Regions from separate parts of the Spongiibacter sp. UBA1325 genome, predicted to be linked through region 2. Evidence: predicted binding sites of a transcription regulator. Region 2 holds the regulator's gene; each other region holds the start of a gene.
The links. The regulator PhoB, encoded in region 2, activates phosphate uptake and scavenging genes when phosphate is short. The targets are predictions, from matches to a motif close to TGTCATAAANNTGTAACA.
Positions count from the first base shown of each region.

Region 1: B3K78_RS05840 (alkaline phosphatase PhoX) is a predicted target of PhoB. The motif match lies at 1,871-1,888, and genes of this name have one in related genera.
Region 3: B3K78_RS04060 (alkaline phosphatase PhoX) is a predicted target of PhoB. The motif match lies at 1,805-1,822, and genes of this name have one in related genera.
Region 4: B3K78_RS15350 (alkaline phosphatase PhoX) is a predicted target of PhoB. The motif match lies at 1,809-1,826, and genes of this name have one in related genera.

Region 1 covers NZ_DBTD01000006.1:12,067-15,206, forward strand. The annotation lists gene B3K78_RS05840 (alkaline phosphatase PhoX) at 1-1,774, opposite strand, end outside; guanidine-I (ykkC/yxkD leader) riboswitch at 2,094-2,221, shown strand; gene B3K78_RS05845 (putative urea ABC transporter substrate-binding protein) at 2,282-3,140, shown strand, end outside.
Region 2 covers NZ_DBTD01000010.1:71,770-74,909, forward strand. The annotation lists gene B3K78_RS12305 (PstS family phosphate ABC transporter substrate-binding protein) at 1-42, opposite strand, end outside; gene phoR (phosphate regulon sensor histidine kinase PhoR) at 123-1,418, opposite strand; gene phoB (phosphate regulon transcriptional regulator PhoB) at 1,428-2,135, opposite strand; gene purU (formyltetrahydrofolate deformylase) at 2,241-3,095, opposite strand; gene B3K78_RS12325 (SPFH domain-containing protein) at 3,126-3,140, opposite strand, start outside.
Region 3 covers NZ_DBTD01000004.1:265,478-268,617, forward strand. The annotation lists gene B3K78_RS04050 (molybdopterin-containing oxidoreductase family protein) at 1-747, opposite strand, end outside; gene B3K78_RS04055 (LysR family transcriptional regulator) at 846-1,748, shown strand; gene B3K78_RS04060 (alkaline phosphatase PhoX) at 1,917-3,140, shown strand, end outside.
Region 4 covers NZ_DBTD01000010.1:734,693-737,832, forward strand. The annotation lists gene B3K78_RS15340 (anthranilate synthase component I family protein) at 1-1,023, shown strand, start outside; gene B3K78_RS15345 (anthranilate synthase component II) at 1,020-1,685, shown strand; gene B3K78_RS15350 (alkaline phosphatase PhoX) at 1,913-3,140, shown strand, end outside.

The DNA of each region.
Region 1 (3,140 bases), on a different contig from region 2:
CATCGTCCAAGATCACCAGATTGTCGGGGTTGGAGATGTTATTTGTGTTACAGCGGTTTGCTGCGCGATCGCCGTAGTAGGGGCCGCCGACAAGCGCTGGGGTGAGGGTGTTGATGTCCACCAGGCCATCTTTTTCAACGAGCTTCATGCGGTAGACCACACCACACTTGCCGTGAGTGCCGTCTAGCTGAATGTCTCCGGCGCCGTCAGCCATAGTGGCGTCGAACGAAGACATGGCCAGATACATGTAGGCTTGAGCACCATCTGCAGCGCCGTTATTCCACCATGTGTCGGCCAAGCCGAAGTTGATGTTGATGCCTTCCATCTTGCGGAACTCAGCCGTCGCGCCCATTGCGGCAGCGAGTTTGCGGCTTTCAAGGAAGGCGACACGCTCGTCGGCAAAGGGGTTGGCGGCAACGCTACCGCTGTTGTCGAGATCTTGCCCTGACTTGAATTCTGCGAAGGCCTGAATTTGCGCATCGCTAATGTGTTTGGCGTCGGCAAACGTGCCGTCGAAGCTCGCAATGGCGTTTTCGATATCGGCCTCATTGCCAGCACCGATCTCAATCCACTCCACAGCAAAGGCAGCTTCCGCTGGGTCAGTGATGCCATTGGACTGGGTGACTTTTGCGGCGTAGAGCTTGCCCGCGCTCATATCGTTAGCGGCGTTGGCCACAAACTTAAACAGCACTGTGCCGGTGCCATCGTCGCTGAGGAAGACGGTGCGGCGGTCTGGCATAACCACGGGGTTTTCGTGTGAGAAGCGCCCCATCAGCTCAAGTTTGTTCACTTCAACATCGGCAACATTGGCTGTTGCTGCAGTGTTGTTAGTGCCGATCTCGACAATGTAGCCGTAGTCGTAAGGGTTGCCCCAGTTACCGCTGCGATCAAGCGGGTAGCCTTTGTATTCAGCAATCGCTTCGGCATTGGAGAAATAATTGGCATTGGCATTGAACCAGTCGGCTGTATTGTCAAAGTACAGTTCTTCTGCCGACAGCGGCGTGCCCCAGGGGCTTACGGTGCCAAAACAGTTAACCCAGGTGCCGTCGACACTGGAGAAGTCCAGCATACCTTCCTGGGTCGGGCTGTAGGTATCCGTTAAGCGAATACGGCTCATGCTGCCTGGGCGGTCTTCCCAGTTGGTATACAGGTAGTAGCCGGTGCCACCATCGGAGACGGCGCCGTTAAAGTCGGGGTCGTTAGAGCTTTTGATTAAACTGCCGTTAGCGCTGAGGATGTCACCCATTTTGTTGCCATCGGCGAGGTTGTCACCCTGCTGTGCCAACACAATGTAGCTGCCAGCGGCGCTTTGTACGGTTTCTTTTTGTGCCGCGGTGATGGGGAAATCCAGAGCGGCGATATCGCCCATGTTGTTAACGTCGGCGTTAAAGTAGCCAACGGTACCTACGTTAAAGACCTTGCCAGCTGAATCGGTGGTTGTGTTAGAGCTGCTTGGGTGCTGAATATTGGAGAACAGCTTGCCGTCTTCGTTAACGAATATCCCGGTAAACTCAGCGCCGAGCGGAGCGGTAGCAAACCGTTTGAGGCCTTTAGGGGTCACCGTAGAGACGCCATCAGCACCATCTTGACCGTCTGCGCCATCCTGCCCATCAGCGCCATTTGCACCATTGCTTCCATCTACGCCCGCAGGACCTTGTGGGCCTACCGCGCCGTCTTGGCCATCGCTACCATTTCGTCCGTCATCGCCGCCGCAGGCTGACAATGTTGCAGCCAGAATAGCGGCAATGGAAGCGCTCAATAACTTCTTGTTCATAACAGTTCCCTAGAAAGAGGTGGATTGGTCTAGTTATAACGGGGGGCCAGTCTAGGGACGGACTATGACGGTTTAACAAAGAAAACATGTCGAAGTGTTGACGAATTTGTGACAACCACCAGGCTGGTTGAGTGCGACATATTTGTGCGTTAGAACATTTTACGCCTCATTGGAGGGCGGTAGTGGCGGCAGATTCGATCGCCGCGGCCGGCGAGTAGCGTGAATTGGCGGTGGAAGTAGTGTTGGCATGGATTCTGTATAGAACACGGTGTCCGCACTCTTGGTATCGCAGGACATGCTGTCAAAGCATCACAATTTGGTAATGGAGAGCTAGGGTTCCGGTTGCGCACCTTGCACAACGTCTGGTCCGAGAGCTTTCGACCTCTTCCCTCATCGATTGGATTCGCCACGGGATAGGTTACACGGCGGGACAAAAGCCCGGGAGACGATCGGCAGCCAGTTGCCAGGAGTGCTCTATTTACCGCGTAACGATGCCGGAGGCAGGCAATGAAACGAATAGCCGCATTACTACTTACTCTCTCATGTTCCTCTTTTAGTCTCGCTTCAGACAGCTTCAAAGTATGTTGGTCAATTTATGTTGGCTGGATGCCGTGGGGCTATGGTGACGAGCAAAAAATCGTCGATAAATGGGCGAAGAAATACGGCATTGAGATTGATGTCGTTCAGATCAACGACTACATCGAGTCAATAAACCAATACACCACCGGCGAGTTTGACGCCTGCACCATGACGAACATGGATGCGCTGACAATTCCCGCTGCCGGTGGTGTGGACAGTACCGCGCTAATTGTCGGCGATTTTTCTAATGGCAATGACGGGCTGGTACTGAAAAATACCGACTCACTTCAGGCTGTGAAGGGGCAGCAAGTGAATTTAGTTGAGTTGAGTGTTTCCCACTATTTGCTGGCGCGGGCACTGGATAGCGTCGGCATGAGCGAATCTGACGTTACCGTTGTGAATACCTCCGACGCCGATATGGTCGCTATCTACCCAACAGCGGGGGTAAGTTCTGTGGTGACCTGGAACCCATTACTCAGTGAAATTCTCACCATGCCCGGCGCAAACAAGGTGTTCGACTCTTCTCAAATACCCGGCGAAATTATCGACCTGCTCGTGGTGAACACCGAGGTATTAAAGAAAAACCCTGCTCTGGGTAAGGCGTTAGTTGGCGCCTGGTATGAAATCATGGCGATCATGAGCGCCCCAGGAAAGGCAGGCCTCGCTGCTCGCACGGCGATGGCAATTGCGTCGGGGACGGACACTGCCGGCTACGATGCGCAGCTGGCCAGTACGAAAATGTTTTACACGCCCAGCGACGCGGTCGCTTTCACCCGCAGCAGTGACC
Region 2 (3,140 bases):
AAGGCCAAATGCGGCCGCCATCAGACATTGCTTCAGTTTCACAGGTATCTCCCGATCAATAAAATTGGTAACACGGCTGTCATTTTAGCGGCGCTAGATGACGGATTTATTACAATGAGAAATCAGTTTACCCGAGTGATTAATGAACGTGGAAATAAACAACTGAACGTACTGCCATGCCCCGGCTGGCTGGAGATTTTCATCTCGGCCCGGTGGCGCAACAAAACATGTTTCACGATCGCCAAACCCAAGCCTGTACCGCCGGTATCGAGGGAGCGACTTTGATCAACCCGGTAGAAGCGCTCGGTTAGACGGGGAATGTATTGCGGCTCGATACCAATCCCGCTGTCCTGCACTTCCAACACACCGTGGCTGTCATCCTGGTACCAACGCAGCACAATTCGGTCATCCTCGGCGGTGTAGCGCGCGGCGTTTACCGCCAAGTTAGACAGCGCGCTGCGTATTTCCGTCGCCTGCCCTTTGAGCGCAATGGCATCGTCACATTCGATGTCGATCTGGCGATTGCCCTTGGCGGCCGCGAGGGCTTCTTCGCGCACCATTTCCATCAGCGGGCGGATACGTATCACTTCATGCTCGCTGGCTTGAGGGACGGATTCCAGTCGCGATAAGAGCATTAAATCTTGAATGAGGTGGTGCATGCGGCGAGACTGCCGCAGCATTTGATCGATGGCGCGATCCCAGCGCGGGTTGTCGCCACCGTGCTCAGAAAACGTCTCCAGATAACCATTGATCACCGTCAGTGGCGTGCGCAATTCGTGTGACACATTCGCGACAAAATCTTTGCGCATTTTTTCGAGACGGTGGGTTCGCGTGACATCGCGGGCAAACAGTAAACGATTACCCTCCGCGAAAAAGCTGATGCTTAAACTGAGCTGTATCTCGCTGTTTACCGGCGACGCCATTTCAAAGGGCATGGCGTATTTTTCAGCTTCGTAGTAGGCAACAAAATTCGGGTTGCGCACTAAATTCAGCAACTGCAAGCCGACATCTTCATCCCGGCGCAGCCCAAGTAGATCCATCGCCGCATCGTTGCACCATTCGATGTTGCCGTGACGATCCAGCATCACCACGGCATCTGACATCGATGCAAACGATGAATGTAAGTAATCAATAATTGCTTGTAACTGATCACGATCTCCCGACGCATGCTTCTGCATATCGTAAATCGTGTCGAAAATTTGACCCCACATGCCAATTGCCTCTGGCGGCTCGGTACCCAAGCCTCTATATAACCAGTCGCTCAGTCGTTGAAGTTGCCATAGCAGCCAGGTGCATATCACCGCTGCAACGATAAAAACGGGCCACACTCCAAGGTCGAACGCTGTTGCAAACACTGCCGCCGCTGCCAATGGCAGCACTACGCGAACAAGCTCCGTCTTCCAGCCGTAATACCGCATAGAGCAGCGCTAGGCGCTCACCCCCGTTGCGGAAAAACGGTAGCCAGTACCGCGAACGGTTTGAATCAGCTGCCCGAAGTCTCGCTCGTCGGTCAGCAGCGCTTTGCGAAGCCGGCGAATATGAACATCTACCGTGCGCTCTTCAACATAGACATTGGTGCCCCATACCTGGTCAAGCAGTTGACCACGGCTATAGGCACGCTCTTGGTGGGTCATGAAAAATTTCAGTAATTTAAACTCGGTGGGCCCCATATCCAAAGGCTCACCATTGGCAAACACGCGGTGACTGGCGGGGTCGAGTTTGAGGCCATCCACCTCAATGGTCTCTTCCTGCTCCGGCGAGCTGCCGCGGCGCAACACCGCCTTAATGCGCGCCATTAGCTCTCGGGAAGAAAACGGCTTGGTAATGTAGTCGTCAGCACCGACATCCAGGCCCTGAACACGGTTGTCTTCATCGTCTTTAGCGGTGAGCATGATGACCAGCATATCCCGGGTTAAATCTTCCCGGCGCAAGCGGCGCAGCAGCTCAATACCGCTGGTGACTGGCATCATCCAGTCCAGCAGTACCAGATCCGGGCGCTGATCAACAATAATTCCGTGCGCTTCCTGCGCATTGCTCGCTTCGATGCAGTCGTAACCGGCAAGCTCTAGCCCTACGCGGATCATCTCGCGAATGGCGGCTTCGTCATCGACGATGAGGATGGTCTTTGTGCTCATGCTCTTCCCTTGTAGCCTGTGGATGCTTGAGCCTGCATTAAAACGGCCTTTAATGACAATTATATGACAACGACTCGATCAAGGCGCCAGCTGTTGCCCCCAAGCTTAGTCGAAAACGACAGTTTTATTACCGTGCACTAACACCCTGTCCTCAAGGTGATTGCGAAGCGCGCGGGCCAGTACGCTCTTTTCGACATCCTTACCCAGACGCACCAGGTCATCCTTGCTATGGCGATGCGACACTCGAATGACGTCCTGCTCGATAATCGGGCCCTCATCCAGCTGCTCAGTGACGTAGTGGCTGGTGGCGCCGATCAATTTTACGCCGCGATCATAGGCCTTCTGGTAGGGGTTCGCGCCAATGAAAGAAGGCAAAAAGCTGTGGTGAATATTGATCATTCTGCCGCTGTACGCACGGCAAAATTCCGGAGGAATAATCTGCATATAGCGCGCCAGCACGACACAATCAGCGGCATAGCTCTCCGTTAGCTCTTGAATACGGGCGTGGGCCGGTGCCTTGTTTTGAGGGTCGACCGGCACATACTCAAACGGAATTCCATGCCACTCGACCATGCTGCGCAAGTTCTCGTGATTTGAGATCACACAGGGAATATCACAGTACAGCTCGCCGCTATGCCAGCGGTGCAATAAATCTGCAATACAGTGTGAGGCATGGCTTGCCAGAATCACCACCTTGCGCCGCCGCGCTGAGTCGACCAGCTCCCACTCCATGTCATATTCCTGCGCTAAGGGCGTAAATGCCTCGCGCACTGCCTCAGCACCGATACTCAGTGAGTCGGCTTTAATCTCGTTGCGCATGAAAAACCAATTGCTGTCGGCATCGGCGTGATGATTGGCCTCGGTTAGCCAGCCCCCTTGATCGGCGACAAATTGGCTCACTTTGGCAACGATGCCAACGCGGTCCGGACAACTGGTGATCAAACGGTAGGTATGTTCCATCTCTACAAAAACATCCTTGCAAAAAAAATCTTAGCCCTTGTTCAG
Region 3 (3,140 bases), on a different contig from region 2:
TTCAGTAACAAAGGAGTCGTCGTATAACTGCTCTTTGATGATGACATGCAGCATTGCCGCCAGCACCGCGACATCTTCGCCAGGCGTTGGGCGCAGGTGAATTTGTGCGCGCGCGGCAGTTTCGGTTTTGCGCGGGTCGATCACGATGAGCGTCATGCCATCTTTGATCTTGTCGGTGAGGCGTCGCGCGGGGTTTTGGCTGGGCACGCCGCCGGCGATCGTCACCATGGGGTTGCCGCCAAGCATCAGCCAAACATCGGAGTCGGCAAAGGCCTGGGGGCCGGCTTTCCAGTGACCGAGCATGGCGTTGGCGATATCTTTGCCCGGTTGGTCGATGGTGGCGCTGGCAAATATCATCGGTGATCCCAGCGAGGCCACCAGTGAGCCAAGCAACGTACCGGCGGCGGGGTAGGGGCCGGAGTAAGTGCCGAAATAAGCGGCCAGTGCGCGAGGCCCGTGTTGGTCGACGATCGCCCGCAATTTTTCGGCAATCTCATCCATTGCCTGTTCAATCGCGATGGGCTCAAAGCGGCCATCGGGCATGCGTTTCAGCGAGTGCAGCAAGCGGTCGGGGTGGCGAATATGCTCCACCGAGGCCTGGCCGCGACTGCAGCAAAACCCGTGATAGGTCGGGCTGGTCTTGTTGCCAGTCACCTTAACCGGGAGGCCATCTTCCATTTCCACAATGACTGGGCAGGCGGCGTGGCACATCCGGCAAATTGAGGCATGTTGGCTGCGCGAGGACATAGTCGACTTCCAAAATGGGTGGAGGTGTGGAGTGTGGCTGGACTATAGAAATGCACATGGTATAAATCAAATTATTAAATTTTATAAAAGATATAAAAATGAGCGATATCTTGAAGGCCGACTTGAATGCCCTGAAAGTGCTGGATGTACTTCTGGATGAGTGCAGTGTCTCCCAGGCGGCAAAGCGATTGCATGTCACCCAGCCGAGTGTCAGCTACACTCTGCAAAAACTGCGCGATTTGTTCGACGACCCCTTGTTTGTGCGCAACCCCCGGGGGTTGACGCCAACCTCTCGCGCTGAGTCACTGCGGCCTGCCATCAAACAGTTGCTCAGCGATGCTCGGCAGTTGATCGCGCCGCCGGTGTTTGTTCCCGAGGAAGCTGAATTCACACTGTCGATTTCTGCGAATGACTACCTGCAAATCGCCCTGATAGTGCCACTGGTTCAGCGGATTCGCGCATTAGCGCCAAAGGTGAAAGTTGCCCTGTACGATCTGGACAGTAAAGCGGCTGCAGAGCGGATTCGCGGCGGCGAGCTGGATTTGATGCTGAGTTTTCCGCAGGCCCTGCCGGCGGACTTTTCCAGCGAAGAGCTTTTTACCGACCCTTACATCGCAGCGGCAAGGCAGGGGCACCCGCTGGCAGACCAGCAAGCCTCCGCAGAGTCGTTTTTGGGTTATGACCATGTCATTGTTTCACCCACGGGGTTTGCCTTTGAAGGAGGCTTATTTCGCGACCTGCATCACTCGCCTTTGCTCGACAAAGTGGCGGTTACGCTGCCCAATTTTGCGGTGTTGCCGAGTTTGCTGGCGGCTAGCGATCTCATCGCGATGATCCCGCGCCGGCTGCTATCGGTAATGTCTGGCCCGCTGAGTGAGGTAAAGATTGCGGCGACGATGCCGTCGATCACCGTTGCCGCAGCGTGGCATCCGCGCCTGGACCATGATCTCGCCCACCGCTGGGTGCGTAAGCTGTTGCATGCAGAGGCGCTGCTGGCCTGAGGGTCAGCCCGGAATGTTATCTCGCTGTCATATAACTATGCTAAAACCTATGGGCTTGTCATCTCGGTGTCACACGGCCGCCATTTTTTAGCGCTGGGCGCTGCGGCCAAGTAATAGAAAATACAAGTAATAGAAAATAGTAGTTAGAAAACTAGAGGGGAAGGTTGGATGAATCCATTATTAAAAGAAGCGGAGCGCAAGGGCTGGTCGCGGCGACTATTTCTGCGCAACCTGTTGTTCTCGGCAGGCAGTGTCGCCACGGCAAGCTGGTTGACCGCCTGTGGTGGCAGTTCGTCCAGTTCCAGCAGCAATGGTAGTGCGACGTTCTCCAGTAAATTTCGCAACATTGGCCCTCTGCAAGAGCCCAATGACGACGGCATTCGTCTTCCCCTGGGGTTCACCTCCCGTCAGTTGGCGGTATTTGGCGAGCCGCCAGTACCCAGTGTTGACCCGCTGTTCTTCTGGCATTCAGACCCCGACGGCGGTGGCACATTCAGAACCGACGACGGTGGCTGGATCTATGTTAGTAACTCCGAAGCGCGCGACCTGACAACGATCCGCGACCAGGACCCGACTGGTGAATTCCGACGCAATCTAGACCGCGATACCGCCGCGTTCTTGCCGCCATTTTTCGGCGGCGGGGTCAGTGCCTTGCGCTTTGATGCGGCGGGTAATCTTGTCGATGCCTACCCCTGCCAGCGCGGTACCACCACGAATTGCTCTGGCGGCGCCACCCCCTGGGGAACCTGGATTAACGGCGAGGAAATCTGGGACGGTAAGATGTTTGAGTGCAGCCCGCTTCGCGACGGCGGCGAGGCCGTTGAGCTGCCGTGCTTCGGCCGCAAAGCCCACGAAATGGTGGCGGTTGATGCCGAGCGCCGAGCGATTTACCACACCGAAGATATCGACAGCGAAACCGACCGCTTCTACCGCACCGCTTGGACGAGCAGCAGCTGGCCGGTAGCCAATGAGCGCCCCGACATGGCTGCCGGGAAACTGCAGGTGCTGTATGTGCCTGCCGGCATTGATGCCGCGCGTGCCGGCCCGACGCCGATTGTATGGAACGATGCCATTGACGACGGCCGCGCTCAGCCTGCAACGGTGGGTGAGGTCGACGCCACGATCTTTGGAGGCAATGAAGGGGTTTGGTACCTCAATGGCTTTATCTTCTTTTCCACGAAGAGTGACGACAATATCTGGGCCATTGATATTGACGGCGAAACCATCGAGAGCATCTACGCCCCTCGGGATGACGTGGCAGGCTCCCCCTTCGACAATGCCGAAGAGCCGCTGACGGGGGTGGACAATATTGCCATGACGCTGGACGGTGAAATGCTGGTGGTGGAAGACGGCGGTTTTATGCGCTGCATGGTGCTGTTGCCGGACCGAACC
Region 4 (3,140 bases), 660 kb from region 2:
ATCCAGAGTAGTGAGCTGTTTGATGCCTTTCGATTTGGGCTCTTTAAAGATGGCTTGATCCTCGACAAGATGACCGGGGAACTCATTTATTTTTACTACCACGACAGCCGCCTGGATGATGTTGAAGCCCTGCTCGCCGAAGACGATGTCGCAAACGGCCCCTTGAAAATATATTCCTGCGGCGAAACCATGAGCCGCGACGATCACCGCGCCGCCGTCATGAAGGTGAAGCAGGACATTATCGACGGCAAAATTTTCCAGACGGAAGTCGGTTTTAAAAAGCGCTTTCGCCTCGAAGGCGACACCATCAATATTTACGAGGAAATGCGTGAGATTAACCCCTCGCCGCAGATGTACTACGTAAAATTTGGCGAGCAAAAACTGATCGGTGCCAGTCCCGAGTTGTTGTTTAGGTTGCGCCAAGGCGAGATGGAAACCTTCCCACTGGCGGGCACCACCCGGCGCGGCGCCGACCCACAAGAAGATACCGCACTGGCCCGCGCACTGCTCAACGACCCCAAAGAAATCGCCGAGCACAATATGATTGTCGACCTGCATCGCAATGATATTGGTCGTGTGGCCCAGTTTGGCACGGTGAAGGTGCGCAGCCTGATGGACATTAAGCGCTTCAGCCACGTGCAGCATATTTCCAGCGAAATTGTCGGCATTATCGCCGAGGGCGAAGACATGTTCTCGGCCCTGCCCAGCAACTTCCCGGCGGGAACGCTAACCGGCGCCCCCAAAATTGAGGCCATGCGGATCATCAACGAACTGGAAGGCGACGGACGCGGCCCCTATGGCGGCGCGGTCGGGCACTTTTCATTCAACGGGGACTGCACCTTTGCCATCCCTATTCGAACGGTATTCGCCAATGGCGAAGAAGCCTATGTGCAAACCTGCGGCGGCAATGTGTACGACTCCAACCCCGACGATGAATACGAGGAAATTCGGCGCAAGTTCGCCGGCACCAAAAAGGTCCTGGATAAGTTTATGGTCGATGACCGCGAAGGAGGCGAATCGTGAAAGTCCTCATCATTGATAACTACGACTCCTTCACCTACAACCTCTACCAATATATTGGCGAGATATTGAGCAGCGAAAAAAGCCGCGGGCGGCTCGACGACTTTCGTATTGTCGTTAAACGCAACGACGAATTAAGTTTGGATGAGATCCACCAGCTCAACGCCGACCGCATTATCGTTTCACCCGGCCCGGGCTCACCGGATGACGAACACTACTTTGGCGTGTGCTCACAGGTGATCGCCGAGCTCGGCAAGCACACTCCGCTACTCGGCGTCTGCTTAGGCATGCAGGGCATCGTCCACGTATTCGGCGGCAATGTGGTCAAGGCGCCACTGCCCATGCATGGCAAAATCAGCCCGATCACCCACAATGACCAAGGCATGTTTGCCAATGTCCCGGACCAGCTGGAAGTCATGCGCTACCACTCGCTGATCGCCGAGGCAGAGTCTCTACCCGATTGCCTGCAAGTCACTGCGCTAGTCGGCGACATCCCGCCCAATGCCTTTAGCGACCCCAGCCAGGTGCGGCGCGGCGGTGAGTTCGAAATTATGGGGGTTCAGCACCGCGAACACCCAATCCATGGCATTCAGTTTCACCCCGAGTCCTTTGCGACCGAGGGCGGTAAAGAGCTGATTCGCAATTTTCTGTTTGGCGACCACTAGCCCAAGCGAGCACGGCAGCTGCAGGGTGGTATTGGCCCTTCAGCCGCCCCGTCGATAGCCCCACCCTGTCACGCCTTCTGCAAAGTACCTACGCCGTTATCTGCGACACAAACGCGCCCTCCGTGTCATTAAACTGCCACAGTTTTGCTCTACCTTTCGCGGCCTAGTGAATCTTTGCCTAAGGCCTGCTGCCCCCACGCAGACGGGCCAGTAAAAGGAGTAGACAGGTGACACAGCCACCCCTTATCAAGAGCCGCCGCGACGTGCTGCGCGCAATGTTTCTCGGTGCCGCCGCCGCTGGCCTCGCCGCATGTGGTGGCGGCTCGAGTCGCAGCACAAGCAACACCACGCCAGATAACGGCGACACACCCCAGCCACCACAACCGCCCGTTCCCCCGGCAACCGAGCTGCCGCTGTCACCCGGCCCGCTAGCCAATATCGGCGACTTATTCACCTCTGACGTTGACGACATATTGATTCCCGAAGGCTTCTCCATACGCCGCGTGGCCCGCGCCGGCTTCTCGCCATCACTCAACTTCACGCTCTGGCACAGCAACCCCGATGGCGGGGCGGTATTCCAAAGCGACGACGGCGGCTGGGTTTACGTATCCAACAGTGAATCCACACCTGGCGGAGTGGGTGCTCTGCGTTTTGACGCCAACGGCAGCATTACCGACAACTACCGTATTCTTAAAGATACCCGCAACAACTGCGCAGGCGGCGCGACCCCCTGGCAAACCTGGCTGTCCTGCGAGGAAGTCCGGGATGGCCTGGTGTACGAATGCGATCCCTTTGGCGATGCAGACAGCGCCGTGGCTCGGCCAGCGCTGGGAATTTTCAACCATGAGGCAGTGGCCGTAGACCTGCCCACTCGCACCGTGTATCTCACCGAGGATGCCGGCGATGGTCGGCTCTACCGCTACACCGCCTTGGGAGATGCCCCATCGATGAATGGGCGGCAGGGACTCAACTTGAATAACGGCCTGCTGGAAGTGCTGGAAATCGAGGGCTTCGAAAATGGCGGTTATCAGGACGCACTCAGCGAGGCGCGACAGCTGCACAAAGTGAAATGGGTGGAAGTCCAATCGCCCGAACGCCCCCAGGCTGACGTTCGCGCCGATATTGCGTCAACCGGCGCCGGTGCACCGGGAACCGTCTTCAAAGGCGGAGAGGGAATATGGATACAAAGCTTTACCGACGGCCGCACCGTCGCGGGCAGCAGCCACCCTCTGCGGGCGGTGGTGTTCTTTGCCTGTAAAGGCGACAACCGGGTATATGCCTTGGATATCGACAACGATCTTATCGAAGTGGTATTCGACAACGAACAGCTCACCGCCGTTGACGAAACCCCCTATGACGATGTCGACAACCTGGTTGTCAGCCCCGCCGGCGACGTTATCGTCGCCGAAGATGGCGATGCGATGCGCTTGATGGTAATGGTCCCCAATGCCAATG